Regions from separate parts of the Shewanella sp. 0m-6 genome, predicted to be linked through region 1. Evidence: predicted binding sites of a transcription regulator. Region 1 holds the regulator's gene; each other region holds the start of a gene.
The links. The regulator MetJ, encoded in region 1, represses methionine synthesis genes. The targets are predictions, from matches to a motif close to TAGACGTCTAGACGTCTA.

Region 1 (10,452 bases):
TCTATAGAGAATATGATTGTTTACATATGACTTCTAATGCTCGTCAAAATACCGAGATAAAATGGATTGCCGTTCATGTATCAAGACCTAAATTTAGCAGATGTTCGCGCCTTTACCGTGATTGCAGAGAAAGGCAGTTTTACCCTTGCGGCTGAAAAGCTAGGTTGCTCTCGTTCTCACCTTTCAAAGCAGTTAACGCAATTAGAACGCTACCTGGGAGTGACCCTAATTACTCGCACAACAAGGGCGCAGCGATTAACAGAGCAGGGCAGCTTTTTTTATGAGCGCTGCCAACATGCCTTAGATGTTATGGAGCAAGCCGTCGCCAAGACGGTTGATAACGCCCATAACTTGCAGGGAAAAATCAATATTAACTGCGTTGGTGGTTATATCGGTGAAGAGATCGTCAACCAACTGGTGAACGACTTTATGAGCCAACATCCGAACATTCAAATCCATCTTGATTTTAGTAGCCAGCGAGTAGACTTAGTGCTTGATGAGTTTGATTTGGTCTTCAGAATGGGAGAGCTTGAAGACTCAGGCTTGGTGGCGAGAAAGTTGATGGACATTGCCAATTGTACACTGGCATCGCCGGCTTATATTGCTAAGCGCGGTCGTCCTCTGCATCCAAAAGAGTTGAAGAGCCATGCCTGTATTACCGGGTCGGTATACCACTGGAATTATCACTCTCGTAGCGATAAAAACCAAAAGGCAGAGGTCACGATTGCTGGCACTTTCTTATGTAAAAATGGCCGCGTGATGAAAAGTAGTGCGTTGGCAGGAAATGGTATTGTCAGATTACCTGAAATTTACTGTAGCACGGAGTTAGATAGCGGTGAATTAGTGCATGTATTTGAAGATTGGACCATATCGGATACACCGCTTTATCTGCTTTATAACAAAGATCAGTTTCAACCAGCTCGATTAAGGCAGTTTATTGATTTCACTACACAGCACTTTATGGAATATGTGGCGTTGCCAAAAAATTGAATTGAAATAAGGTTGAGCCCCCTTTAATCGGTTTGTTACTGATGATTGGGGTGGCAAACATTTTGCTATATAAATGTTTATTTAAAGTTAAATTTATCATCCATTTTAGTCGATTTTGTCTTAGAATATCTTAAGAACAAAAATAACCTTTTTTCGATTTGAGTCGTATTGCTGCTTAGAGCGTTAAGGACATTAAAAGGTGGAATGGATGAACCTAAAGAAAATAGCACTAGCTTGTGCCTTGTTACATTGCTTTTCAGCCCATGCAGGGCAAGAATATTATGAGGCTCGAAGCGATGCTATGGGGGGAGCGGGCGTTGCAGCTTCAAATAAAGAGGGGGCGGCTTTTGTTAATCCTGCCTTACTCGCGATTAATGCGCATAAAGACAATTCTGCAGTACTGCTGATGCCTGTTCTTGGAATCGATATGGCTGATAGCGATGACATGATAGATAAGTTTGATTCGCTGATTGACTCATACGATGGCTTAGCTGATGCGATTGATACTGGCAATAGTGGTGATATTAATCAATTTCGTGATGATTTAGTAGCTGATTTAGAGTCGTTAAAGGGCACTTCAGCCTATGCGAGTGCAGGGCTTGGTTTCAGCGTGGCCATTCCACATCAAAGAATGCCGATGGCAATCTTCTATAAGACTTATGTCAACGCCGTCGGCGTTGCTAATATCGCGCAGTCAGATATCAATACCCTCAATAATTTAGATCCTAATAATCCACCACAAATTTCTGATTTAGACTCTCAAGGGCAAGTAGTAGGCGGCGCAGTATCAGATTTAGGTATTGCATTGAGTTTTCCACTTTCTATCGTCAATATGCCGATTGCAGTGGGTATATCGCCAAAGTTTCAGCGCGTTGACACCTATAACTATATTGCCAATGCGAATAACTTTGATGCCAGTGATTTTGACGACGTTAAGTACCGTAATGATGAGACTAACTTTAACCTCGATATCGGTGTCGCCTTGCAACCATTTGAAGGGCTGACGCTAGGTCTGTCGGGGAGAAACTTGATTAGCCAGGATGTGGATACCATAGAAGTTGAAGGGCAAAAGTTTACCTACCGCGTAGAGCCCTTAGTAACCGCTGGAGTGGTTTATGACTGGGGTATTTTATCGGTAACCACAGATATCGATCTGATTGAAAATAAGAAGTTTAAAGAGCTCGATGGTACTCAATATTGGCGCTTAGGGGGGGAAGTTAGAGCCTTTGATTGGATGTCGCTACGAGTGGGTTATCGCCATGATATGAAAGACTCTACAGCTAATCTCTATTCATTGGGTTCAGGCTTTGCCTTCGGTGATTCGTTTTTCTTAGACTTCACCGGTATGTTTGGTGATGACAATGCGGTAGGAGGCGTGCTGCAAACCTCCTACCATTTCTAACGAGTAACGCTAACCCATTAACTCTATCGTTGATTTAATGGTTAGGATAAGCGCACTGCCGCCACATAAAGCCAGAGTTAACGCTCTGGTTTTTTGTTTGTCGACTCGTCCTACTAATCGCCCTGCCACGATATATCCCAAAATCACAGAGGGTAATAGCATTAAAGAGATATAAAAGTGATGCAAGGTCAGCAAGCCTGCAAATGCCAAAATGATCAAAGCAATCATCGAGCTGAAGATAAAGAAGGCCGATAAGGCGGCGCGAAATTGGCCTGCATCTTTACCGGAAAGCAAGATGGCAAGAGGCGGCCCACCAATTGCGGCTATGTTGCCAAAAATACCGGATAAAATGCCTGCGATAAATAAGCTAAATCGATTTACTGGAATGCTAAATTTCATCAAGCTTAAACCAACCGCCAATGCCACAATCGCGGCTATCGCCAGACCTAAAATCGGTTGCGGCGCAATTAAAATCAACGTCGCGCCGAGTATGCCGCCAGGAATACGACCTAAGAGTGCATATTGCAGGCCATTAAACTCAAGCTGACCTCGCTCTCTAAATAGGGTCAGCAGTGCAATAGAGAATCCCATCATGATAACAGGTGCAGGTACTAGGCTCGGATCGACGATATACAGCAAGGGGCTTGCAACGACGGCTAGGCCAAAGCCGATAAGACTTTGGGTTAGTGCGCCACAAAAGATAATCAGTGAGGCAAGTAGTAATGTAATGGGTTCGATCATCTGTTTATCCAGCCAAGACGGCTTATATGGGAACGAATAAAGGTTGGCCTATCAGTGACGATGGCGTGAATCGATTTACAGGCAAACTATCAGTCGGCTACACGTTTATAGTGGTATAGAAGCAGATAAGGACTGCTAAGCAGTCCTTATCTGGAGATCATGTTTGTCGATAATCAATGAAGATTATTCAAGTTCTTCCCACTCAATGCCCATTTCATCCATTAGACGTTTAACCTCAGCAGGCATGCTGTCGGGTTTATCTTTAGTTAGATCGGCATCGTTTGGCAGTGGCTGGCCTGTGTATGCATGCAGGAATGCTTCGCACAACAGTTCACTGTTTGTGGCGTGACGCAAGTTATTCACCTGGCGGCGTGTGCGTTCATCGGTAAGTACTTTAAGTACTTTCAAAGGAATGGACACAGTAATTTTTTTCACTTGTTCATTCTTTTTGCCGTGTTCAGCATATGGGCTGATATAATCGCCATTCCACTCAGTCATTGACTCACCTGTAATTTCAAAATTCGGGGCAGATTTTAACCCTTTAAATTGTGCAGTCAAATTATTGCCTCTTATTTATGATAAATGCAAATAGATTTCTATATGCATGGACGTCTAAACGTCTAAAGTGGTTGACGAGGAGGATGTGCTTAGGTACATTTAGACGTCCAGACATCTCTAATAAGAAAATCAGTAACTAAGGAGTAGTACATGACCGAGCGTAAACTTGCCACCGCGGCAGTGCGTCAAGGCATTGAGTCCGATAGCCAACATGGCGCTGTTGTACCGCCAATATACCTGTCAACTAACTACTCTTTTGATGGTCATAAAAATCCAAGAGACTTCGATTATAGCCGCTCGGGTAACCCAACTCGCTCCATTCTTGGCGATGCGATTGCCGAACTTGAAAAAGGTGCGACGGGAGTGGTGACTTGCACTGGTATGGCGGCAATCACCTTGGCGACAAATCTACTCGGGCCAGATGATTTACTTGTCGTGCCACATGACTGTTATGGCGGCAGTTACCGTTTATTTACTAACCTTGCCAAGAAAGGTCAGTTTAAGTTGCTAGTAGTGGATCAGACTGACTCACAGGCACTTAATCAGGCGATAGCGCAAAAACCTAAGATGGTATGGTTAGAAACACCGTCGAACCCCTTACTTCGCGTGGTCGATATTGAAGCTATCAGTTCGGCTAGCCATGAAGTCGGCGCGTTAGTCGTCGTCGATAACACTTTTCTGTCACCTATTTTGCAACAGCCGTTATTACTTGGCGCCGATATCGTGATCCATTCTACGACAAAATATATTAATGGTCATAGTGATGTGGTGGGCGGCGCTGTTGTGGCTAAAGATCCTGAAGTCGGAGAGTTGCTGCATTGGTGGTCAAATACATTAGGGCTAACGGGTTCAGCATTTGATAGTTATCTCACTTTGCGCGGAATTCGCACACTTGCAGTACGAATTCGCGAACATCAGGCGAATGCGCAACGAATTCTTGATACCCTAGTCAATCATAAAGCTGTATCCAAAATTTATTACCCAGGGCTTAAAGATCACCCGGGGCATGAGATTGCGGCCAAGCAGCAAAAAGGTTTTGGCGCCATGTTGAGCTTTGAGCTCCAAGGTGGGGAGCCCCAGTTGGTGGAGTTCTTAAAAAATCTAAATTATTTTTCAGTTGCAGAAAGTCTTGGCGGCGTTGAAAGTTTAGTGGCCGTTCCTGCGACCATGACACATAGGGCGATGGAGCCAGAGGCTCGCGCTGAAGCTGGCGTAAAAGATACGCTTATCCGTCTTTCTGTTGGTATCGAAGATGCTGACGATCTTGTTGCCGATATTGAAGCTGCGCTTAATGCTGCAGCCGCTTGTTAATTAAAGGGGTATACGATGGCACGCTGTCACTTACATAAATTTGGTGGCTCAAGTCTAGCGGATGCAGACTGTTACCGTCGCGTTGCTCATATTTTGCTGACGCATGGCCACAGCGACGATTTAGTTGTGGTGTCAGCTGCCGGTAAAAGTACTAATTTCCTGTATAAGTTGCTCGAATTAAGTAGCACTAAACAGTTGTGGCAAGAAGAGCTGCAGACACTCATTAGCTTTCAGCAAAATTTGATTGAGCAATTGCTCTCAAATGAGCAGGCACGTTCTTTAAGAGAGCGTTTATCTACCGATAAATCTCAGCTGATCAGTCTATTGTCGATAGAGTCAATTAATGACTATCAGAGCAGCCAGGTAGTCAGCTTTGGTGAGCGTTGGTCAGCGCGCCTATTAGCTGCATTGCTGCGCGAGTCAGGGGTTGCGGCGTCGGATGTCGATGCTCGCACCTTACTGATTGCTGATGAGGGCGCAGTGCCGCAAATTCGCTTGCAAGAGTCTCGCGAGCGTGTGCATCTGATGACCGAAGCACACCCAAATGAGCGGCTAATTATTACGGGGTTTATCTGCGCTAATGAGCGTGGTGATACCTTACTGTTAGGGCGTAATGGTTCTGATTTTAGTGCCACCTTGATTGCTAGCTTAGCGGATATTGAGCGGGTCACGATTTGGACCGACGTTGAAGGGGTATTTAACGCCGATCCGAATAAGATCAACGATGCAAAGTTGCTGAGTAGTCTTTCACTTGCTGAGGCAAACCGTTTAGCCCATTTAGGCTCACCGGTACTGCATAATCGTACTTTGCAGCCACTATTTGATACCCAAGTGAGTCTGGCTGTGCGTTCAAGTTACGCCTCCCACACAGACTTTACCTTGATTGCACCTAAGAGTTCTTCGGCAAGTGCGCCAGTGGTGACAAACTTAAGTAGCGTTGCCTTGTTTAATCTTGAGCTGAAGAGCGATTTTAAACAGTTTATCGCCTTGCTTGAAGAAACAGGCTTGAGCCCACTTGCTCATTGGGAGCTTGGGCAAAACCGAATTGAGTTGACCGTAACGCTTGAAAACCAGAAGCAAGTGTTAGCTTTGCTTGATGTTAATCGTGAAGCATTAGCTGTGAGTAATATTAAGATCACCGAAGACTTAGGCCTAGTTGCGTTAGTCAGCGCCGATGCAAACCTTTACCGTCGTGGATTTGCCAGATTATTGAGCCGTAACGCCAGACCACTATTTAACGATGGCATGAGTCTCGTGACATTAGTGCCGCAAGGGCAAGTTAACCTGCTAACGCAAAAAGTTCATCGTCGCTGCGCCGGTCCACGTAAGCGCATTGGTGTGCTATTGCTAGGGGTGGGCAATATTGGTGAAGCTTGGGTCGATCTGTTTAGCAATGCCCAGGCGGCGCTTAATAAAGAGTTAGAAGCCAGTGTTGAGCTTGTTGGTTTAGTGAGCTCACGCAAGGCACTAATTAGCGATGAAGGTATTGAGCTTGATACTTGGAAACAGGTTTTTGAAGAGCATGCGACGCCTTGGCAATATAGTCACTTATTTGATGAGGTACATGAGCTGGAGTGTGATGAAGTTATTGCGCTCGATATTAGTGCCAGCGCTGATTTAACTCTGCAATATCCAGAGTTTTTTGCCCGCGGAATACATGTTGTAAGTGCTAATAAACTTGCAGGATCAGGTCCATTACCTTTTTACCGAGAGCTTAAGCAGCAACTGGATAATCGTCGCCTGTTTTGGCGTTATAACGCCAGTTGTGGTGCAGGTTTACCTGTGCAACATGCCTTAAACGATCTGCATAATAGTGGTGACAGCATAGAGGCGGTTGGTGGGATCTTCTCTGGCACACTTTGTTGGTTATTTGAAAACTTTGATGCGAAGAAACCTTTCTCGGAATTGGTTATTGAGGCGAGGGGCTTAGGGATCACTGAACCAGACCCTAGGGATGATTTATCTGGCCGTGATATGCAACGTAAACTACTGATCTTAGCCCGTGAAATAGGCTTTGAGATTGAGCTAGAAGATATCGAACTTAAGTCTTTGGTACCTGCTAACTTGGCTGAATTGCCGCTAGAGCAGTTTTTGTCGCGAATTTGCGAGTTAGATGAAGATATGCAGCAACAGTTTGAGGCTGCAGCAGAGCAAGATAAAGTTCTGAGATATGTGGCTTCTTTAGATAAGGTGGATGGCAAGCTAAAGGCTGAGGTGAGCTTACAATGGGTTGATAATAGTCACCCTTACGCTAACCTAACACCAGGCGATAACGTGTTCGTGATCCGTAGCGAGTTCTACCAAGATAACCCATTGATAATTCGTGGGCCGGGTGCGGGTCGCTTAGTCACAGCTGCTGCCGTGCAGTCGGACCTAGCGCATATTTGCAGAGATTTGCTGCAAGAATAATGTTCACATTTTTGCTGTTACAAAGGACTCGTTTGAGTCCTTTTTTATTTTCAGCTCTAAACCATCTTGTTCAAAAGGCGGATTTTTTACTGTCTCAAGAAAAAAACTCACTTGCCTGCTTTTTGCGCTTGACTTCACTCTCAGTTTCTCTAGTATATGGACATATAGACGTCCAAACGTCTGTTTCGGATTGCAATCTAATGCTGAAGTTGAGGAAGTAGAAATGGGTTTTCATCACGCACAACATGCAACATCATTAAACCAGAGCCTATCTGAGCTAAATGGTGACATTAACGTTTCTTTTGAATTTTTCCCGCCTTCAACTCCAGAGATGGAAAAGTTACTTTGGAACTCTATTCGTCGTTTAGAGCCATTAAACCCTAAGTTTGTTTCTGTAACTTACGGTGCCAACTCTGGCGTTCGTGATAGAACCCACGGCGTGATAGAACGTATTCAAAAAGAAACCGACTTAGTGGCTGCACCGCATTTAACGTTAGTTGACGCGAGTGACGAAGAGTTAAAAGAACTGGCTAAGCATTACTGGAACAGCGGTATTCGTGACATTGTAGCCCTTCGCGGTGACTTGCCAGAGGGAAGCGCAAAGCCAACGCGTTTTGCTAACGATCTTGTTCGCTTACTGCGCTCAGTTGCTGACTTTGATATTTCAGTTGCTGCGTACCCTGAGGTGCACCCTGATGCGAGCAATGCTCAAGCCGACTTGATCCACTTGAAAAAGAAAATTGATGCCGGAGCTAACCGTGCCATTACTCAGTTTTTCTTCGATGTAGAGTCATATTTGCGTTTTCGTGACCGCTGCGCGGCGGCAGGCATCGACGCTGAAATCGTCCCAGGCATATTACCTGTCACTAATTTCAATCAAACTAAACGCTTTGCGGCGATGACTAACGTTTCAATTCCAAGCTGGTTACACCGTCAGTTTGAAGGCCTAGAAGATGATGCAACCACTCGTCAGATGGTTGGTGCTAACGTGGCGATTGATATGGTTAAAGTCTTATCTCGTGAAGGCGTTAAAGACTTCCACTTCTATACATTAAACCGTGCCGAACTCACCTACGCAATTTGCCACACGTTAGGGGTTCGTCCAGGTCAATAAACAGATAATTAATTAGAGCAATAAACTGAACCAATAGCCTAGGCTGTTGGTTTTTTTATGCTGTTTATGGATGGTATTAGAGCGTTAAGTTTTACAGCAAGCTTTCTCTGAGCTTTGTTATTTATGCATATGAAAGCTGTCTGCTCGCTATCACTTACTGGTGATAAGAGGCGGTGGCGCAGCATATTGCCGCACTCTAGAGCCTCGCTGTCATATTATTATGATATTTTTCAATCTACAGTGAGTAATCTTAGCTAAAGCTGCTACTGTTATTTATATAAAAAACAGTGAGGTATGATAATGAAAAGTGGATTAATAATGGCATCTTTACTGATGCTGAGCTCATCAACTTACGCTGCTATGCCGCCTTCGGCAGCGTTATGTGGTAGCTGCCACGGCCCGCAAGGTCAAGGCGTTGAGCCACTAGGGCCGAGGCTAGCCGGCCTTTCAGCAGACTATATTGTGAACCAAATAGTACTGTTTCAATCTGGTAAAAGACAAAATACGACTATGGCACCGATGGCGATGACAGTTCAAGGCCCAGCGATTAAAGAGGTTGCCGATTACTTTGCAGCGCAAGATGCTCCTGTAGTAACTCCGCACATTAGAGGGGAGATAGTGAGTTATACGGACACTACCGAGAGGCTCGTTTACCAAGGGGATTGGAGTCGTACTATGCCAGCTTGCGTGACTTGTCATGGGCCATCAGGTCTAGGCATTGCTGAGTTTCCACGTTTAGCTGGTCAACAGGCTTCTTACCTTAAAAGTCAGCTGTTAGCCTGGCAAAATGGTACGCGCAGTGGCGATCAGGATAACGTGATGGGCACCGTTGCTGATAAGCTCACAGCTGCCGAAATTGACGCATTAGCACAATATTTTGCCACATTGAAATAGGAGCAAACCATGAAAATAGCTCAATTAAGTTTGCTTTTACTCGCCTTTAATTTTGCTGCTCAAGCTGAAACTTTACCCGATAAGCAAGCAGAGCTTGATGCCTCAGCCAAAAAAGAGGGCCAGCAATACCTGGTTCCACGTCCTTTGACGAGTATTCCACAAGGCGCATTTGGCGACAAAGTTCGCCGAGGTTATCAGCTTTTTGTTAATTCACAACAGATGCGCGGCCAATATGTAGGTAATGAGCTTAATTGCTCAAACTGTCATATGGATGCGGGTCGTAAAGCGAACGCCGCTCCCATATGGGCAGCTTACTTTGCCTATCCTGCCTATCGTAAGAAAAACGACAAAGTGAATACCTATCAAGATCGTCTCCAAGGCTGCTTTACTTATTCTATGAATGGCAAGCCGCCAGCTTCGGGCAGCGAAGACTTAGTTGCCTTGTCTGCGTATTCTTATTGGTTGGGGATGGGGGGGCTAATGGATATGGCGGGTCTTTCTGCTAAGGTACCAGAGTTAAGTGATGCTGAGCTATTAAAGGGAGGTAAGCGCGATGATTTTCCATTCCCTGCGGCGGTCAAAAATGCGATGACACTTGAGCAGCGCGCCAATTTGCCAGGCAGAGCCTATCCTAAAATTCCGGCACCAGAGCAAGCTTACTCGCCCGAGCGTGGAAAAGCGGTTTACCAGGCTCACTGTCAGTCTTGCCACAATGTAGATGGTCAAGGCTATGAGACTGCAGGAGTGTATTCTCTACCGCCAATATGGGGGCCGCAGAGCTTTAATTGGGGCGCTGGCATGCATAGAGTAAATACTGCGGCTTACTTCATCTACGAAAATATGCCGTTTGGTAAGAGTATTCAGCTCAGCAATCAACAAGCCTGGGATGTCGCGGCCTATATTAACTCTCATGAGCGGCCACAAGATCCACGTTTTAAAGGCGATATTGGCAAGCTGAAACAAGAGTACCATATGCACCAAGGTTACTATGGTCAGAGTGTTGATGGGCAAGCGGTACTAGGTAGCAAATCTT
Region 2 (10,452 bases), on a different contig from region 1:
GTTAATATGCTCTGACCATTATCTTCAATCACACTTAGATCAGATTCGTGAGTCACTTGCGCTGTAGCCACACGATAGATACGGCTCTTACCTGATGCGTTTTGTAACTGGATCAACTGGCCGACTTGAATACCATTAAGTCTTGCAAAGTGCGTATCTCTATGACCAGCAATAACGGTGTTACCCTGACTATTAACGCTCGCCGACGATAACATTTGTGCAGGACCAAAAGCCAAGTTTCGGCCCGATGCCCCCGCTAGTACGTATAGACTGTCATGGTTATTAATATTGTTGTTTTTGCCCGACTCAACAAAATCCTTGCTTAAGTGAGTCGTAACCGGAAAAAAGTCGAGTTTGGCAACTGGATGCGTATCGGCCCATGACCAAGGTTTATGCGGCTTTTGGTCTGCAAGTGTTTTCTGCCAAGCCTGCTGAATAAGAAATTGGGCAAAATGTGCTTTAGCTTGCATATATCCACCTTGTATTACTAAAACGGCTCCCGCGACCAATAACAACCACGGCGCATACCGATGAAATCGTCTAATAAGGCGTTTATCACACCTTGCATCAGCATTAAAATTATTGCCTTGCTCAGTAATACTACTCATAGTCAGATCCACTGGTGTCCGTACGCCTAAACGATAAACGATATAGAGCCGCTAGCAGCAACAGAGTCGAGCCAAAAATCATCAACACAACACTATTTGTTCCGGTTTGCGGAAGCGTATGTGATAGCTTTTGCCATCCGCTTGGCAGATGCTGCATCACCCTCGCCTCCTTTGCTTCAATACTGGCAGGTTTTATTGGCGAGACATCCACTGCGACTAAGCTAGTGTAAGCGCTCATAATATGAAAATTCATCGCTATGGCCTCGATCTGCTTTTCAATCCTCTCTTTATTCGCAGCTTGCTTAGTCAGCTCTAGTGCAGCGATCTGTTTTCTTGCCCATATTAAATCTAAACCTTTGGCTTGCTCCAAGTTATTAACTTGACTGCCAGTATTAAACTCTAAGCGTCGCTGCCAAAATTGCCCCGCTAATTGCCCTTGGATCAGTAAGTCATTACTGACAAAGCTTGGAATTCTTACAGCGACCAAGATAGGCTCGTGAGCATAAAGATCAGGAATACGTACAGGCCAATAGTCAGGGACACTGCCATCGCTAAAACGAAGATCAACATCGGTGACTTGAGGCTGCTCTATTTTCTCCAATAGCGACACCACTTTTTGGTTAACCTCATCAAGTTTGCCAATGTAGGTATAAGTCCCCCTACCGACTTCAGCAGCTCTTTGCATAAAATGGGCATTAGGCGCTGAGCCAATTCCGATAGTAAATAAACGACTTTCAGCTAATTGATCTTTTATCTGCTCAAATAGCACATACTCATTAGCAACTGCGCCGTCGGTAATAAATAACACCTGACGTAATGACGCCGCGGCGTTTTGCTCATCTCTTTCATGGTCACTATTATTACCAAGACGAGTTAATGCAGCATCGAGCGCTAATGACATTTCAGTGCCGCCATCGGCGTGTAGTGCATTGATATAACCTTGTGCTCGAGCAAGATTGATAGCCGTTGCTGGCATTGCATACTTAGACCACTGCTCAACAGTTGAGTTGAACTGCAAAATATTGAAGCTATCTTGGGGCTTTAATCCCGCTAACGCATGCTTAAGCGCCGATTTAGCCTGAATGATGGCATCTCCTGACATCGAACCTGATGTATCGATAACCAAGATCAGTTCACGTGAAATCGACGATGACTCAGTTACGCTACCTTGAGGTGGCATTAACATCACCAAAGCATATTTTTCTAACGCCTTTTTTGAGTCAGTTCGTTGGTTGTGACTATGCTGCTCTAGCTCTAACTGTGGCAGTGGCTGAGGCTGTAGTTGTGACTGTGACTGTGACTGTGACTGTGACTGAGGTTGATACTTTGGCTTACTTCTAGAGACTCCCTGATTAAACTGACTATCGCCTTGCACAACTTGTGAGGCTAACGCAGCGTGGGTTTTACCTTGTTGAGAAAAAACTACCGCGGTAGGCTCACGGCCTTGTACGGGCTGCCATGTCAGCACAAAATCACGATTAGCAACTGCATTGTTATCTAAGCTCACTTGCGCTGCAGCATCTTCGACCATATCGACATTAATAGAATGGTAGGGGCTGTCGATGTTTTCTATTGCCATTGCGGCGTCAAACTTTACGGTTATCGAAACTAAGTTTTGAGCGATGGTTTGTTCCGTGTTTGTTTGCTCTCGGCCCGCTTGTTCTTTAGCATTAGTCCACTTGAATGCAGCGACTTGTTGATGCAACTCATCACGTTGCTTGTCGCTATGCCCACTTTGTTTCGGCGTATATCTTGGCGCTATCGCCATCGGAAAACGTAGACTAAACAAACCATCTTTGTAGTCTAAGGTTTCTTGATAAGTGAGCTCCACAATCAACACTTCATTTGGCGCTAAATTTGCCACCTGAGCACTAAAGATATTGGCACGTTTTTGCTCAAGTAAACTGGTTTTTTTACCTTCAGCCTTTGCTTGTTCATAAATGGCTTTAGCCTTAGCTTTAGGCTGGATCTGTCCTTCTATCTCCCTATCGCCAATATGTAGCTTAAGCTGGTCAACCGCCGCTTCATTAGGTAAAGGAAATAGATACTGACCATTAACCCACTCTGTCGACGTGTTTTTAAATTCATGGCGTACAGAAACTCGGTTCACCCAGCCTGATATATGCATACTGATGTCGGTTTTCATTGGTAGCGCAATCGCGACCTGCCCTTGTGCGCTTTCAAATATCAAACTACCTTGCGTAATGCTATCTAAAGAAACTGGTTCCGTTGACGCTAATGCCATCGCACTTTGCGGCACGAATACACTAAGTAATAATAACCCCTGCAATAATACCCCTTGCAGTAATCGAGCTTGCAGCGATCCTATCGATGCCCCAATTGCGACTCTCTTTGCCATAAGCGCCTCAAAAATAGAGCCTCCTTGGCGATGACTCTGCTTAGCGATAGGCTCTAAAACATTCGCTAATCCACGCTTTAATATATACGCAGTCATCTGTTACTCCTTTTGACTGTTTACCCCAAAGATGCGATGAGGCAGACTCTGTGGCACCGAAAACCTGTCTAAAACATTCAACTAAACAGGTCACTTTCGGTTAAATTGGCAGTTAAATTTACGGTTACATGACTGGGGGTTAATTAGCCGCTAAAGCGCTGTCTTGATTTTGCAACTTCAATGTCACGCGACGGTCAAAAAAGTCATTCTCAAAGCTTTGCTCTGCCATCAAAGGAGAAGAGTCACCATAGGCTTGGTTATGCAAACGCGCCTCGGTAACGCCTTGCTCTATAAGATAGCTTTTGACTTCTGCTACACGCTGTTCTGACAAGGCTTGGTTATAATCACCATCACCACGGCGGTCAGCGTACCCCGTCAAGTCCAATGTTAATTCAGGTGAGAGTGACATCGCAAAAGCAATATCATTTAGCTGATTTTGAAAGTGAGGCTCAATCGTTGATGAACCCGTTTTAAACTGTACATTCAGTCCCAGTGCCAATTCAGTTAACTTCTGCTCTTGCGCCATTTTTAAACTGGTAAGCTGTTGCTGCGCTTGCTCATACTGATCTGAAAGTTCAACCAATGATTGGTTTTGCTGGTTTAGTACAATAAGCTCCAGCTCTTTTTCATCAAGCATGGCTTGCTGTGTTTGCAACGCATCATCATCGCCCACTGATTTACCCACCAAGGTGCCAGTAAAGGCGCCGATAATGGCTCCGACGGGCCCACCCACCACAGCCCCAAGCACAATGCCTGAAGTTAACCCGATGAGTTCTTCGTTATTGCTACGCTCGGTGTCTACAACCTGCTGTGCTGATGCTTGAGTTGAAAATACTAACGCGCTAATGACGAGTGTTGAGATTAGTTGTTTTTTCATGTTATTCCCCTTGGGATAGTAATTTTTAAACTAAATTCAAATTGGCTAATAAAGCTTGCCGTTTTAAAGTTGTTAACTGCGCTTTATTCGATAGCGCTATTAAACCTTACCTAAATGGCTTTTAAGGGGAGTAAAAGTGGCGTTTTGAGGTTCAATTGTGGCAACAAAATGGCAATCACGGTTCACGTCTTCAAACCAAGATATTTTCCTGTATAGTCACAATCAATTAGACAGTTAAGGCCCTCATTAAGACGTTATGAAACGAATTGCCATAGTAGAAGATGAAGCTGCAATTAGAGAAAACTACAAAGAGGTTTTGCAGCAACAAGGTTATTGTGTACAAGCTTATGCCAACCGCCCACAAGCTATGTTGGCATTTAACACGCGCCTACCCGATCTTGCCATTATCGATATTGGCCTTGAAAATGAAATCGATGGCGGTTTTACTCTATGCCAATCATTAAGAGCCATGTCGAGTACCTTGCCGATTATTTTCTTGACCGCACGTGACAGTGATTTCGATACCGTATGCGGTCTGCGACTGGGGGCCGACGATTATTTAAGTAAAGATGTCAGTTTCCCACATCTAATAGCCAGATTAGCTGCGCTGTTTAGACGCTCAGATCTAAAAAATGCGAGTAACGATGAAAGTCATATCGTTGAACATGGTTTGCTGACAATCGATGTGAATCGCATGCAGGTATTTTGGAACTCAATACAGATTGAGCTTACCGTAACCGAATTTTGGATGGTGCATGCGCTCGCAAAGCGCCCAGGACATGTACGCCAGCGCCAAGAGTTGATGCAAGAGGCCAAAATATTCGTCGATGATTCGACGATTACTTCCCATGTAAAACGGATTAGAAAGAAGTTTATTGCCCAGGACCCGAACTTTGATTGTATCGATACCGTGTATGGCATGGGTTATCGCTGGGATTCCCACAATTAACCTTGAGCATTAGCATTGAGCATCGAAACTTGATGCTAAGCGAACCCTCGCTTGTGGAATGTCGTCCGCTGATAAATTAGTTCATCAATCGAGTCATTTTTGGTCATGGTCAAGTAGTTTTAGGTCATTGCCTGATCATTTAGGTCATAGTCAGGTCATTGTTGATGGCCATCATTTAGGTAGTTGTTACGCCATGTTTAATTTGCCAATAGGGCTGCGAAGTAAAGTCGCAGTATTGTCTTTATTCTTACTCTGCCTGCCGTGGCTAGGTTATCAGTACGTGTGGGAGATGGAGAAATATCTGCGTCACGGCCAAGAAAAAACCTTAGAAGGCACTACTCAGGCACTGGCAACCGCACTGCACGAAAGACCTAAGCTATTTGATAGCCAAGCGAGCTTTTTAACACAGGTTGAAAAAGGGCGCGATCTATACGCTTATCCACTTTCAGGGCCTATTCAACTAGACGGTAAATTGTCTGATTGGAGTAGCTACCGCCATCGTGCACTTAATTACGCGGCTGATTATCAGGTTTATAAACGTGACGAAGGCCCGCCGTTAAACCTCAGCTTTACCCATATGGTGGGTAAATATGCCGGCTACCTGTACGCCTTTTTCGAAGTTCGCGATCCACACGTGATCTACCGTGGAAAAAATAGCCTTAGCATAGACAATAACGATCATATCGCCATCGCGACACTCGCACCGGATGGCAAATTTCGACGCTATATTGTCGCCACCACACAAGATGGTTGGATAAGTGCCTTCGAACTGCCAGAAGATCCCAACCTGTCTACCCCTGTAACGCCTGAAGTTAAAATTCAAGGAAAGTGGACCAAGAGTAAGCAAGGTTACAATGTCGAGCTTAGGATCCCGCTTAATATGGTTGGCAGTAAACTGGGCTTTGCCGTTTATGACGTAAACGATAAAAAAAGCCGCGTATTAGATGCCATAGTTGGCACCTCTGCAATTGATGATGTAAGCAAGTTGGGGACCGTACTTGTCCCCTCACCTGAAATCGAAAGTATTATTAAAGGCATGAGCCATAATAGCTCGCGGATCTGGGTGGTCGACAAACACGGCCGCGTATTAGCAAAATCGGGCGATATTCGTTCAGATAACAGCGTCTGGTCACGGACTAATATCGATAACGATGACAACTCGGGTTGGACGCAGTTTAAACATAAATACTTGCACCCGCTTTACTACAAAATTTTAACCACGCCAGCCAAAGACTTTATTGATTCACTGCAAGACTCAACTGTGTTGCAAGGCAGTCATATCTCTAAAGCCTTAAGCGGCGAGCAAGGTTCCACCTGGCGCTTAACTCCCGACAGCAAAGCGGTTGTGCTCGCTGCTGCTAGTCCTATTTGGATTGATGATAAAGTCATGGGGGTAGTGATTGCCGAAGAAACCACTCATGGTATTCGAACCCTGCGCAACAAAGCCTTAGAGAAGCTGTTTAATGTGATTTTAACCATCATGAGTATGGGCACCTTAGCGCTATTTTTCTTTGCTTCAAACATCTCAAGCCGTATTCGAAAACTACGCGATGAAGCTGAGCAAGCGATCGACAGCCAAGGGCGAATAAAAAATGAGATTCAGGGTTCTAAAGTTCGCGATGAGATCGGCGATCTATCACGAAGTTTTGCCAGTATCGTTAGCCGATTGAGCCAATACACTCATTATTTAGAGAATATGTCTTCGCGTTTATCTCACGAACTGCGCACCCCTGTCGCCGTGGTGCGCTCGTCGCTTGAGCATCTTGGTTTACAACAGCTTAGCCCTGATAGCCGCAAATATGTTGACCGGGCACAAGAAGGCGTTAACCGTCTCAATATGATCTTAAACAACATGAGCGAAGCCACTCGTTTAGAAGAGAGCTTATCTCATGCCGAAACGACTATTTTTCCGCTCGAAAAAGTCATCAATGGCTGTATGCAAGGCTATCAAATGACCTATCCCCAACAAGCATTTGAGCTCGATATTACCCAGGACAGTATTGCGATGTTAGGAGTGCCGGAGTATATCGCTCAGCTGATGGATAAACTTATCGCTAACGCCTTAGAGTTTAGTCATCCTGATAGCCCAATTAATGTTGCGCTGACACTCAAGCATAAATATGCCGAGCTGAGCGTCAGTAACCAAGGCCCCGCACTACCGGATAATATGGCCGAGCAGATTTTTGAGTCTATGGTGTCTGTGAGAGCACAAAAAGCGCAAGATAAACCGCATCTAGGTTTAGGCCTATATATTGCGAGACTTATTTGCCAATTCCATGACGGTAAAATTAACGCCTGTAATACCCAAGATAAGGCCGGGAATATCAGCGGCGTTAAGATCACGATTAAGCTACCAATAAGCAAAGAAAGTCTTTAAAGCAGTTGTAACTATCCCAATTATGACGACAGAGAAAATAGTGACTGAAAGTTTATACTGAAAATAATGACACTTTATTTTAGCCGTTTAGATGTTAAGATGGCTAAAATAATATCGATATTTAAACTGATGGAATTCGCCCGATGAAAAAAGAAACGCAGATAATCAGTCTAGGCCGAGATAAAAAATGGACCCAAGGGGTGATAAACCCGCCTGTTTACCGCGCATCGACTATGGTGTTCGATACTATGGAAGATATGCGTTTTGCCGCAAAAAATAAGGCTAATGGCGCAATGTTCTATGGCCGTCGTGGTGGCCCTACTCATTTTGCGTTTCAAGCGGCGATTGCAGAACTTGAAGGCGGAGTGGGCACAGCACTATATCCATCAGGAAGCGCCGCCATCAGCAATAGCCTGCTGTCATTTTTAAAAGCGGGCGATCACCTGCTTATGGTCGATAGCGCCTATGAGCCCACTCGTGATCTATGTAATAAGCTGCTTGCCGGTTACGGCATCGAAACCACTTATTACGACCCTATGATTGGTGATGGCATAGAAGCCTTAATACAGACTAATACTAAGGTGCTGTTCTTAGAATCTCCCGGTTCAATCACCATGGAAATACAAGATGTCCCCACTCTGAGCCGTATCGCCCTCCAGCACGATATCGTGGTGATGCTCGATAATACCTGGGCATCACCAATAAACTCGCGACCATTTGAGATGGGGGTCGATATTTCGATTCAAGCGGCAACAAAGTATATCGTCGGCCATTCTGATGTGATGATGGGCACTGCTACCGCGAACGACAAACACTGGGAACAGCTACGAGAAAATAGTTACCTTCTAGGCCAATGTACCTCACCAGATGATGTATATCTTGCTAGCCGAGGCCTAAGAACCTTAGGTATTCGCTTAGCCCAGCATGAACAAAATGCATTAAAAGTGGCTAACTGGCTTGCAACCCGCCCAGAAGTGGATCACCTGCGTCACCCCGCTTTTGAGTCATGTCCGGGCCATGAGTTTTTTAAACGCGACTTTAGCGCCTCAAACGGACTGTTTTCGTTTGTATTAAAACAAGGTGATATTAGGTCTGTTACCGCATTTGTTGAAAATATGCAGCACTTTAAAATGGGCTTTTCTTGGGGCGGTTTTGAAAGCTTAATTTTAGGCGTATTTGGCATCGATAAACTGCGCACAGCAACAAAGTGGGATAGCAGTAAACCACTCATTAGATTGCATATCGGCTTAGAGAACGTCGATGATCTCATTGCCGATCTTGAGGCCGCGTTTGAACGCTATAATCGAGTATTAAACACCTAAGCGAACTCTATTTAGCTTTTAGCAAAACAAGTCGGCCATGTTGTCGGCTTGTTTGCATTTGTCACAGAAAAAGATTCTTTGTTTTAGCTATTAGGTTAAATGCTTTATTATTAACAGCGTAAATGACCAAACCTAGAGAATCTTTTTAATGCAGCGCGCCACCGCCTCAAAAGGCTTTACCCTCATCGAACTTGTTATCGTGATTATTGTGCTTGGCATATTAGCAGTTATCGCTGCGGCTAAATATGTAGACTTTAAGCGTGATGCTGAAATAGCTCGGGTCAAGGCCGTTGCCGCTGCATTGCAGCAATCAGTTACCTTCTCCCACACTAAATGGCAGCTTATCGCAGGAGTTGGTGCGTTGAACGATCTACCTGACTTTGCCGGAGGGGAGCTTGATATGAACAGCTTTGGTTATCCCCTTGGTATTGGTAAAGGTAACCCGATGGGACAACCAAAAAATATCGGCCAAGGTGAGCAAGGCTGTGTTGATTTATGGAATATCTTACAACAAGATCCAGCCAGTGTTTCGTTATCTAGCATAGACAATAGCAGTGACTTTCAAGCCTATCGTCATCAAGCAGCTAGCAATCCCGATGGTCAAACACAGTGCACTTATGTACTGCGCACCCTTGGCGATACCAAGAGCCGCCAACAAGCCGATATAAAAATCCTCTATGACTCAGTCGCTGGTAGTGTTATTGCGCTTATTAACGATTAAGCCCAGCTTTACAAGCTAGCAGCCAATTTATTGCTTTCGCTCAAAGCATAAAGGCGGATATGATCCGCCTTTATAGTGCTTATATGATGCACTTAGATTGTGTACTTAAATAGTGTAGATGGATTGTGTGCTTGTACTGTTTTCGTGTGCTAAGGCTGATTGACTTAACTCACTTATCAAGCACTCTTATCTAGCCCATTTCGCCTCATTGTTCAATAGTGAGTAGTGAAGAGCAAAACTGAGCCGCAAGCAGATCAGTTGTTAATCACTGCTCCACCAGGGACCCACGCTTGTGTGCCATAAAGTGGCACGGTTGAGAGCGCATGCTTGTGGCTACCATTGGTCTCTTTGGTTGAGTAAGACAAATACAGTAATGTTTGGTTCTTTGCATCATAAATACGGCGTACTTTTAGCGATTTAAATAAGATGCTTAATGATTCTTTAAACACCACTTCACCGTTTTTACTCTTATCGATACTGGCAATTTCAGCAGCGGTGATCGGCCCTGTTTGACGACAAGAAATACTCATATCCGATGGGTCCGCCAGGCTTAAATCGGCCTCAATACGGCTAACATGACACGTCACACCAGGGATTTTAGGGTCGTGCCTAGCATCAATAATCACATCTTTGGTGGTAAATAAACCTAAACTCACCTTACCCACATCATCGCCACAACCACTTAGACCAAGTGTTACGGTCAGTGACAGTCCCAAGCTAATTAACAGCCCTTTAGTTAAGCCCTTCATATCCATTTCCTTTAGCGATTGAGTCAATCAATGAGTCATTGTGACTGATGTAATACTATTTGTGTCAATCTAAACGCCAATAGTCAGCGCTAACAGTAAACGAAATAGCGCTGAGTCGCGCTATTTTTCATTGCCCGTTAAGCAAATACCCTTTGTGCCCAGCGAGTCAGTCCTGCAGTCACACTACCAAAGTGATCCCCTACCACAATTGGGATCTCAGGGAATAAGCCCGAAATGCGTTGGTAAATAGCCGGGCTTCTCGCGGTGCCGCCAGTCACATAAATACGGTCTGGCATCACCCCTGATTGCTCAAGTGCTTCCCGCATCAAGGCTTCGACCTTTGATAACGGTATCGTTATCGCAGTTTCAAAATCAGCTTCACTCACCCTAGCAT
Region 3 (10,452 bases), on a different contig from region 1:
GTTGGCGCCAGTGTGATGGACTCTAGTCGCAGTGCTTAATATACGAGTTAAAGCTATCGCTTGTAGGCTGAGCAGAGTCACCATAGCCGCAATGCCAACTAACCATATCGACAGCGCAATCTTGGCGTAATCGCTGGTTTGAACTGTAGCCATAGCTTTGCTAGCGATAACACTATAGTGAGCGAATTGTTCTGCCTGGGCTGCAGCAAGAGTGTTGGGCATGCTTGCGATTAACGCAGAGCTTATCAGTAAAGCGGGAACTGCTAACCATAGCTGGTAGGTTTTACGTGCCCCCAATCGCTGCTGTAAAAAGCGGTGGCTTATGAGTAAACCACCACAAACAAGAGTAAGTAACAGGGTTTGCTGTGCCATCCATAGCATCATGATTTGTTGTCCTTTTGCCAGGTATCAATCAGTTGTTGTAATTCGGCCACGTCTTCGGCGCTGAGCTTGTTTTGCTTGGCAAAACCGGCCACTAAGGGAGCGACGCGACCAGAGAATAAGCGCTCGATGAAAGACTCACTCTCTTTAAGCTGGTATTCACTCTGTTCGATGAGAGGGAAGTAAAGATATGAGCGGCCCTGCTTGTCAAAGCCAATGGCTTGTTTTTTTACTAGGCGGTTAAGTAGCGTCTTGACCGTTTTTTCGTGCCAGTCATTGCTGCGAGATAATTCACTGATGACATCGTTAGCACTCATTGGCGATGATTGCCAAAGGATATTGAGCACACACAGCTCGGCATTACTGATTTCTTTCATAGTAAAACCTCTTTCATAGTAAAACCTTTTTCATAGTTGCTCTCTTTCAAAGTCGGCCTCTTTCAAAGTCATCCTTTGCTGAATGTTCTTTACGATTACAGCTGTAATGTATATTTAAGATTACAAATGTAATTGTATTGCGCAAGTACTTTTTGGTGTTTTTTTTGTTCTAGATTAACTGTCGGTATATAAGCTATTGTTAAATATAGAAGGGCGGAGGTGATAGCCATTGAAGATGACTGTGCATTTATGCGGATTCAATTTAATGACTTTTTAAGTACCACTTTGACAGATGCACAGATAGAATATCTGTTCATAAAAGTACCCCCAACAAGGATTGTAAAGGTATGACGTCATTATCTCCGCGCATGGCAGCAGGCCTGTTATGTGTAATATTTCTAGCTTTTCCATCATACGGTTTAAGTGATGAAGCGGTTACAGCGCACGTCGATAAAACTCCCAAGCAACTAGCGATTTTTAGTCAAACATTTAATTTTAGTTTGCCGTTAGACTGGAAACTCGCTTATTCAAATCAACAAGAGACGATGTTCTCTGCTGAGTTTGTTCCCGCTTCTCAAGCGTTACAAACCTGGTCATCTATGCTGTGTGTGCAAGGGTTTAAAGGGATCGCTGAAGATGTGAGCCCACAAAAATTTTTAGAGACTATGGCAGAGGTATACTTCGACAGTTGCCAAGGGGAAACGGTGTTTGAAACCTTGCAAAGTGAGCCACTCAACGGCCATGAAACAGCAAGCGCGATTATCGGCTGCACTAAGATGCCCAACTCTCATATTAAGTCGGTAGCAGGTATTGCTTATGATGAGGTGCAAACTCTAGGAGAGATTGGCCATTACACCGCTATCAGGGGGAAACTGGATCTGTATTTAATTCATAAATCGATTCGTGGTGACGCATTTAGCAAAGAAAATCCTCCCATCAAAGCGCAAAATCAGCAAGAGTTTTTATCTAGTATTACCCCTCTGAGCTTGTATTAAAGGCTTGTATTAAAGGCTTGGTAGACTCAATGTGATAATTATATGTTGCTGATATTAATGTGAAACATTAGATCGCTAGGTACAAGGTGAATATTCCTCGGCTTAAATACGGGTTTTAAGTGGTGTTAAGTTAGACATTTAACCGTATAGACGTCTATAATGCGCGGAACTCTTGATAGTGATATTTGTTCACTTTTGAGTAACAAAAACTTATAACGATATTTAGTCAACTTTATTGGTGCCTCAGGTTACGGCTGTAACTTAGGGATAATCGGGAAGTCAGTTAAATTCTGACACTGCCCCCGCAACGGTGAATGGTGAGAGACAAGTGCGCCTTAATGGATAGGTGTTGAAAGCTTGTATTCGGGTATTAATACGTTAATACAGAACCTAAGTCCGGAGACCGGCCAGCAAAGTGATTTCGATGATTTCGGCGGGCAGATCTCGAAATGCGGCAATTAAACGAACCAATAAACGAGTGATTTTTTTCATTTATGGGTCGTGTCACCGTGACGTATTTGCCCCGTTTTCCTTTAGGAGTAAAAAGGTAAATGGGAACACAACCATCAAAAATCGCACTACTAGTCAGTAGTCTTGTTAGCTTATCAGCCTTTTCAGTTTCGGCCGAAGAAGTCGCATCTCACTTAGCAAATGTTGATGAAACGATTACCGTAACCGGTTCTCGTTTTGATAGAAGCGCCGATCAGCAGCTAACCGTCATTAATACCATTGAACGTGAAGAGATAGCGCGTCTTAATCCAAAGTCTGTGGCTGACGTATTAGAAACACTTCCGGGTGTTAGTGTATCGCGCAATGGCGGTGCGGGTCAGGCAACATCTGTCAGTATTCGCGGCAGTAACTCCAACCATGTATTAGTCCTAATCGATGGCGTTAAAGTCGGCTCTGCCACATTAGGTACAGTTAGCTTTAACAGTTTATCACCTGAAAATATTGAGCGAATCGAAGTCCTAAAAGGGCCTCGAGCGTCTGTGTGGGGCAGTGATGCTATTGGCGGCGTCATTCAGATTTTTACTCGCCAACTCAAGGGCGGTGAATGGTTTGCGGGTGCTGAATATGGCAGCAATGAATATATTCGCGGCTCATTTGGCGCAGGTATGACCCATGGCGATGGTAGTACAACACTGAGCGTTAACCATGAGCAATCAGAAGGTTATGATGTATATAACGGCGCAGAGGTTGAAAATGATGATGATGGTTATAAGCGCAACGCGCTTTCAGTAAACGGCTCTCAGCAAATTAATCAAAACTGGCAAGCACTTTGGACCGGACAATACGATAAAGGTAACACTCAGTACGACGATATCTATGCCTCAGGTTCGGCAGATGAGTCAGACTATGAGAATTACTTTTGGGATCTTGCTACGCAATACAGTAATGACCGATTTACCAGCAAATTAGCCTTAAGCCAGTCTCGCGATTCAAACGAGAACTTTCGTGGTAACGATATCAGTGTGCCAATATCTGAGTTTGAAACCAAACGCGATCAGGTCAATTGGAGTAACCAATACCTAGCGGCAAGCGACTTGACCCTGACGGGCGGTGTCGATTGGTCAAATGAGTCTGTTAAGGGCGATTATGCCCAAGATGAGCGAGATATCTTAGGTGTCTACGCCTTAGTGCAAAAGCAGTGGAGCAATATACTGGCTGAAGTTGCGGTGCGTTATGATGATGTGGAAAATATCGACAGCGAAGTTTCATATAACGCTAGTCTCGCATATCAGTTTAATGCTCAATGGAGTTTGGCCGCGACAACGGGTACGGCCTTTAAAGTGCCAACCTTTAACGACCTGTACTGGCCAGGTTCTGGTAACGCAGAGTTGCTCTCAGAAACCGCTGAGAGTTACGATCTAACGCTGCATTTTAATGCTAAAGATGTGCGTGCTTATATCAGTGTATTTAAAAATACTATCGATAATCTGATTGCTTGGGCCCCTACGGGTGAGAAAGACGATTATGGTTGGGATATCTGGAAGCCTGCGAATATCAATGAAGCTGAGATCAGCGGTATCGAACTGTCTGCTAATTTCCAGTTATTGAGCCTTGAGCACCAACTGGGTTATACCTATCTGGATGCTGAGAATAAACAAACAGGTGAGCAGCTTGTTGGCCGTAGCGAGAATGAGTTTAACTATATGCTGAGCTATAGCTGGCAACGTTTTGATCTCTTGGCTAACTACCATTATCAAGGTAAGCGTTATGCTGGTTATGATGCGTTTTTGGATGCCTATCATAAAGTTGATTTAAGTGTGGGTTATCAGCTCGATGATGCTTGGAGCTTACGTTTAAAAGCGAACAACATCTTTGACGCAGAGATTATCTCCGCTCAAAACTACTTTAGCCCTGGTAGAGAGCTATTTTTGAGTGTTAGCTATCAAGCATTCTAGTTTTTTGTGACATATTTAAAATGATATGCGTACTTAAGTCAGACCTTGTGTCTGGCTTTTTTTATGTTATTTTTTGGCTACAGTCTCAAGTTAAAAGTTATTGATGAAACCATTATTTAAGCGTCGCCCTATTGTCCTATTGCTCGTTAGTTGCGCACTGCTGTTATTGCAAGCTTGCTCTGGGGCGAGTATTCCGCCCTTATCAGATAATGCACGGATATTAGCTTTTGGCGATAGCCTTACCTATGGCGTTGGCGCGTCGAAGGGCCAAGACTACCCTAGCCAGCTTGCTTCTCTTAGTGGTTTTGAGGTGATTAATGCGGGCGTATCGGGCGAGACAACAACGGGTGGTGCAGCACGTTTAGCTTCGTTATTAGATAAGCATTCACCAGAGCTATTAATTTTGTTAGAGGGCGGTAATGACTTCTTAAGAAACCATGCTATCACGACGACTAAATCTAATTTGGCCGCCATGATAGAGATGGCCCAGTCGAAACAGATCCCAGTTTTACTGGTTGCGGTGCCACAAAAGAGCCTATTTTTATCGGCGTCACCGATTTATGAGGAGCTTGCAGAGCAATATGAGTTGGTTTTAGTCGACGATGCGTTAAGTCGCTTATTGAAAAGTCCGAGTAAAAAATCGGATGCGATACATTTAAATGACGCAGGCTATTTTGACCTTGCCAAAGCGATTTATCAGGCTATATAACAAAGGCTTACATTAATATATTAGCGTAGCCAAAATCCCTCCGGTTTTAATACTATTCCTGGCTCTTGCTACTGATGGCAGGTTTTATCAGCTACTTATTTAGTGGAGGTGAATAAAATTGTTGAAACTTGTTAAGGTTGTCGCTTATATGGCTTGACCTTTGACGTCATTGTGTGGGTTAATTTGCCACGGAATTGAGTGCACATCATGATTAAAAATAATAAGGTTTAATGTTTCGCATGACAGATCTTGAGCAGCAAGTATTTACTCAAGTACGCGCAATTATCAGCAACGAAGAGCAGGTAATTGGTCGTAGAGGGATCCTTATCCCATTGAAAAAGGCCATTATTGCAGACGGTGATATCCGTAATGTTATCGATATCGTGTCATCCGATCCGGCCGTATCTGCCCATCTGCTTTGGCGCAGCAACAGTGCAGATCACGCCACACCGCAATCGAGTAAGAATCGCTCATTAAAAGATGCTTTAGTACGTTTAGGTCAGGTTAATATTTATCGTTATGCGTTTACTTTCTATCTGAAAGAGCGTTTAGACGAATTGAATGAGCCTTACAAAAAGCTGGTTCATGGTTATTGGGCGCTTACCGAAGCGATTGCAGCGGACGCCGTTGATCAACTGCATCAGCTAGAAAGTTTGCAAATTAGCCCTGATGAAGTGCAAACCCTGGCACTATTTAGCGTATTTGGTGACATTATTGCACTAACGGCATTTGCTTACTTAAACTCAGAACTTGAACAGGATTACCCACTGAGCCTGCTTAAGTCTGTGATTGAAGATAAACAAGAAACCTTAACGCTTGAAGCTTTTGAGTCATTAGGGCTAGATGATGATTTACGTGATGAGTTCTTAATCGCGCATAACTTACGTCAAACCCATAACGCTAACTCTCCAGGTTTGGTCTTGAGACGGGTATTAGCGAGAAGAAATTTGCTACTTAAAGCGCTATAAAAAGAAAGCCTGCAATATGCAGGCTTTTTTGTATGCTACAGAGCGTAGTGCTCACTATAGTACGGATTGTTCAGTTCAATCTCTGCTTCGCTAACCCTTCTTTTGAGACGAGCTCTAACCAATGTTGGGCTAAGCGTGCATTGGCACCGTTACGACGGTATGCGCCAAACAGCGGGCGTTTAAGGCCATCTGGCCCCAACTTAACGCTGGTAAGGCTAAGTCCATGAGCTTCGTTAATCGACCAACTAGGCAGCGCCGCAATACCATCTTTACAGGCAATACGCTGCAGTAACATCATGGTTAAATCACACTTTACCTGTGGCCCAGGCTTTATGCCTGCAGGCTCTAAGAAGTGGCGATAAATATCTAAGCGCTCAAGTGAAACTGGGTAGCTTAAAATCGCCAAGTTTTCTAACTGTTTCGGTGTAACATACTCTTGCTGCGCCAGCGGATGGTCGCTGGCAACCACTAATCTAACTTCAAAATCAAACAAGTGCTGATAAGCAATCGACTGAGCAGGTACTGGATCCGATGTCAGCACGACATCTAGCTCACCTAACTCAAGCGCGTTTAATGAGTCGAATAAGTGGCGACTAGAGAGGTCGAGATCCGCCTGTGGGTATTGTTTTCTAAATTGCTCCATTACCGGCATTAACCAACGGAAGCAGCTGTGGCACTCAATACCTACGCCTAAATGATTATCCCCTTCAGCTAAGCCTTTCTTTAAATCAAATTCGGTTTCGATCACTTTCGGCAGAATATCTTCAGCAAGGTTGAGCAATCGCGCACCCTCTTGTGTGAAAGAGAGGGGCTTACTCTTGCGCACAAAAATAGCTGAGTTAATGCGAGTCTCTAATTCCTTGATCTGATGAGACAGTGCCGACTGGGTGACGAAGCGTTTTTTTGCAGCCCCAGCGAGGCTGCCGCTTTCCTTTAGGGCAACTAACGTACGTAAATGTCTAAGCTCTATCATTTTATCCTCACATGAAATTCGCTCATGTTGCGCTTGAATTCGTTTCGATTGCGAATACTAAGGCTAACACAATAAACTTCTAGACGTCCAGACGCCCATTGTTCTGTTTAGTTATATGAAATTCAGAGGGGCGTTAACTCTGAATTTTGCTCATCTTAACATCAAAAGGTATACAATATGCAATTAAATAGTTTGGGATTTCCACGAATTGGTCGTTTACGAGAGCTAAAATTTGCTTTAGAGAAGTATTGGCGTGGTGAAATTAAGCAGTCGCAGTTAGTTGAAATTGCAAAAGAACTACGCCAAACACATTGGCGCTGGCAGGCTGATGCCGGGGTGAGATTGTTGCCTGTTGGCGATTTTGCTTTCTATGATCAGGTATTAACCTTAAGTGCCACTTTGGATGTGATCCCAGAGCGTCATCAAAGTGATACCCCCACCGATATTGATACCTTATTCCGTATCGGACGAGGCCGAGCGCCAACGGGGAAAGACGCTGCCGCTGCTGAAATGACCAAGTTTTTTAACAGTAATTATCACTATATCGTACCGGAGCTAACGGTCGATCAAAGCTTTGATATTGGTTATGAGCAATTGTTTGATGAAGTGAGTGAAGCTCAGGCTTTAGGCTATCAGGTCAAGCCTGTGATCTTGGGGCCAGTGTCATTTCTATACCTGTCTAAAACTGTTGGTTCATCGTTCGATAAGCTGAGTTTATTACCGCAACTTCTGCAAGCGTACCATAAAATATTGGCCCGCTTTGCTAGTCAGGGTGTCGAATGGGTTCAGCTTGATGAACCTGTTTTAGCCCTAGAGCTAGACAGTGATTGGCAAGCCGCGATTAGCCAAGCCTATCGTGATTTTGAGCGTTGTAACCTAAACATCTTGCTCGCCAGTTACTACGGCAGTATTGAGCACCACCATCAGCTTGTCGCATCGCTTAACGTGGCAGGGTTACACTTAGACTTGGTTACAGCGCCAGAGCAGCTCAGCGCTTTTTCCATCAGCCTAAGGCAAGATCAAATACTGTCAGCAGGGGTGATTAACGGCCGCAATGTGTGGGCGGCAGAGCTCGATACACTCGCAGAGGGATTATCGAGTGTAGCGCGGGATCTTAAGCAGCGTTTATGGCTGTCGCCTTCGTGCTCTTTGCTACATAGTCCGGTCGATTTAGAGGTAGAAACTCAGCTTAAGCCTGAACTTAAGCTGCAACTCTCTTTTGCCAAGCAGAAGCTGGCTGAATTGGGTCAATTGAAGACGTTACTCACAGCTCCAAACTCTGTCGAGGCCAAAGCCATAGTGCTTGAGTGCCAACAACGACGTAGCGCACGGGCAAAGGCGGCCAATCAAGAGGTAATAGCCAGAGTCGATGCTCTCACTGAGCAAGACTACCTGCGTGATGATGAATTTTCACTCAGGCAAGCCGCGCAAAGACAAAAATACCGCTTACCATTATTGCCAACGACCACCATAGGGAGTTTTCCTCAAACGCCTGCAATTCGTGGCCTGCGTAGCCGCTGGCGTAAAGGTGAAATAAGCCTTGAGCAATATAATGATCAGTTACGCCAAGTGACCAGAGACACTATTGAGCGGCAGTTAAAGCTAGGTATCGACGTATTAGTGCATGGTGAAGCAGAGCGAAACGATATGGTGGAATACTTTGGCGAACAGCTCGATGGTGTCGGCTTTACCCAGTTTGGTTGGGTACAAAGCTATGGCTCACGCTGTGTTAAACCACCACTTATTTATGGCGATGTATCACGCCCAAATGCGATGACGGTAGAGTGGGCTACATATGCTCAGAGCCTCACAGAAAAGCCGGTCAAAGGCATGCTGACAGGGCCGGTAACCATACTGCATTGGTCTTTTGCGCGCGAAGATATCAGTCGCGAGCAGATAGCGACTCAAATCGGCCTCGCCATTCGTGATGAGGTGGTTGAGCTACAAAATGCCGGTATTGGCATTATTCAAATCGACGAGCCAGCATTTCGAGAAGGCTTGCCGCTTAAAAAGAGTGAATGGCAGCATTACCTTAACTGGGCGGTCAATGCCTTTAAGCTGAGTGCGGCAGGTGTTAGCAACGAAACGCAAATTCATACCCATATGTGCTATAGCGAATTTAATGAAACCATCGCAGAAATCGCGGCGATGGACGCCGATGTGATCACCATTGAGACATCGCGTTCAAGAATGGAGCTACTCAATGCATTTGAGGACTTTAACTACCCAAATGAAATTGGTCCGGGTGTTTACGATATTCACTCACCCAATACACCAAGGGTTGATGAAATTGTCAGTTTGATGGAAAAAGCGGCGAGTAAAGTTGCGGTAGAACAACTGTGGATTAACCCTGATTGCGGCTTAAAGACACGCACTTGGGACGAAGTGGAGCCCGCGTTGGTTAACCTTGTTGAGGCGACTAAGATATTGCGGCGCAAATTAGGCTAGCGCTGCTCGCCTGCTGAGTTAACTTAAGCAAACGAGCTAAAGCATTACCTGTTTTATGGTGCTTTAGCTCGTCTTTAGCTCGTCTTTAGCTCGTCTTTAGCTCGTCATTAGCTGATAGTTTGTTGGGGGGCAGTATTCGTTTTCCTAGTCAGCCTAGTGTGTTTATCAATTCTGTTTTTTTCGAGTGCTTGCCTAGTCTGTTTGCCCGTTATCCTTGGCGGTTAAAGGGGCGAGTGCTGCTAGAGTGAGTGCTGTGATGAACTATTTGTTTACTTATCCGGTCTTATAGAGTCATATTCATTTTACTGCCGCAATATAATGCCGGTAATGCTGAGCGCTATGGCCGAAAAGAAAGCGACCGAAAAGAAAGCGACCGAAAAGAAAGCGACTGAAAAGAAAACGACTGAAAAGAAAATGACAGAAAAACAATCGCCAGAAAAAAAGCCGACATTGAAGCACCGTATTGGTGGTTGGATTAAGCAGTTATTGATTTTGCTTATCATGCTGAGCGCCGTAGCTTGGGTCATGGATAAGTGGCGTAGTAGAAACTTAGAGATCAATGATTTTCCGGTGATTAGTGGTGTTGCTATCACAGGTGAGAAGATTAACGTATCGACGCTTAGTACCGATGGGCCCGTTTTGGTGTATTTTTGGGGTACATGGTGTCCTATTTGCCGTTCGGTAAGCCCATCTGTTGAGGCTATTTCGGCTTATTTTCCAGTGGTGAGCGTGGCCATTGCATCGGGCACTAATAGTGAGATAAATGATTATATGCAGGACCATGATTATCACTTTCCTGTGATTAATGATGCTGATAATCGCAGTGCCAAAGATTGGTCGGTGCATGTTACACCGACTCTGATTATCATCAATGAAGGCAAAGTGGTGTCTTATACCACCGGCTTTACTAGCCTTCCCGGGATCGGATGGCGTATGTTTCTGGCATCATACTGATTGAAATAAACTGTGCATGCTGTCTTTTGAGGGAAAATTGCTCTCATATTTACCGCGAGTGTTGGGGGGAATTCTTTGTCCTGACTATCACAGAGGTTGTTCTATACTGACTAAAGTTATTTCCTTCTCATCGCTGGAGTCATTATGAGCCATACCTACAAAATTATTGAATTGACCGGGTCGTCACCTATTAGTTCTGATGAGGCCATCAAGAATGCGATTGCCGCGGCAAATGAATCATT

Region 2: ACVBJC_RS05380 (cystathionine beta-lyase) is a predicted target of MetJ. The motif match lies at 7,347-7,364, and genes of this name have one in related genera.
Region 3: metE (5-methyltetrahydropteroyltriglutamate--homocysteine S-methyltransferase) is a predicted target of MetJ. The motif match lies at 6,881-6,898, and genes of this name have one in related genera.

Annotation. Positions count from the first base shown of each region.
Region 1 covers NZ_JBRIMD010000018.1:10,981-21,432, forward strand. Annotated here, with positions in the region: gene ACVBJC_RS14035 (LysR family transcriptional regulator) at 76-990, shown strand; gene ACVBJC_RS14040 (conjugal transfer protein TraF) at 1,199-2,392, shown strand; gene ACVBJC_RS14045 (sulfite exporter TauE/SafE family protein) at 2,402-3,133, opposite strand; gene metJ (met regulon transcriptional regulator MetJ) at 3,317-3,631, opposite strand; gene metB (cystathionine gamma-synthase) at 3,842-5,002, shown strand; gene ACVBJC_RS14060 (bifunctional aspartate kinase/homoserine dehydrogenase II) at 5,018-7,411, shown strand; gene metF (methylenetetrahydrofolate reductase) at 7,635-8,525, shown strand; gene ACVBJC_RS14070 (c-type cytochrome) at 8,844-9,419, shown strand; gene ACVBJC_RS14075 (c-type cytochrome) at 9,429-10,452, shown strand, end outside.
Region 2 covers NZ_JBRIMD010000005.1:48,606-59,057, reverse strand. Annotated here, with positions in the region: gene ACVBJC_RS05405 (class GN sortase) at 1-608, opposite strand, end outside; gene ACVBJC_RS05400 (marine proteobacterial sortase target protein) at 601-3,063, opposite strand; gene pdsO (sortase-associated OmpA-like protein PdsO) at 3,203-3,940, opposite strand; gene pdsR (proteobacterial dedicated sortase system response regulator) at 4,197-4,889, shown strand; gene pdsS (proteobacterial dedicated sortase system histidine kinase) at 5,083-7,266, shown strand; gene ACVBJC_RS05380 (cystathionine beta-lyase) at 7,410-8,588, shown strand; gene ACVBJC_RS05375 (type IV pilin protein) at 8,737-9,309, shown strand; gene ACVBJC_RS05370 (CreA family protein) at 9,564-10,058, opposite strand; gene yegD (molecular chaperone) at 10,196-10,452, opposite strand, start outside.
Region 3 covers NZ_JBRIMD010000010.1:53,197-63,648, reverse strand. Annotated here, with positions in the region: gene ACVBJC_RS09860 (TonB family protein) at 1-384, opposite strand, end outside; gene ACVBJC_RS09855 (BlaI/MecI/CopY family transcriptional regulator) at 381-758, opposite strand; gene ACVBJC_RS09850 (hypothetical protein) at 1,106-1,753, shown strand; cobalamin riboswitch at 1,973-2,179, shown strand; gene ACVBJC_RS09845 (TonB-dependent receptor domain-containing protein) at 2,305-4,158, shown strand; gene ACVBJC_RS09840 (arylesterase) at 4,262-4,867, shown strand; gene ACVBJC_RS09835 (HDOD domain-containing protein) at 5,107-5,835, shown strand; gene ACVBJC_RS09830 (LysR family transcriptional regulator) at 5,906-6,808, opposite strand; gene metE (5-methyltetrahydropteroyltriglutamate--homocysteine S-methyltransferase) at 6,986-9,256, shown strand; gene ACVBJC_RS09820 (redoxin domain-containing protein) at 9,596-10,210, shown strand; gene ACVBJC_RS09815 (dodecin) at 10,355-10,452, shown strand, end outside.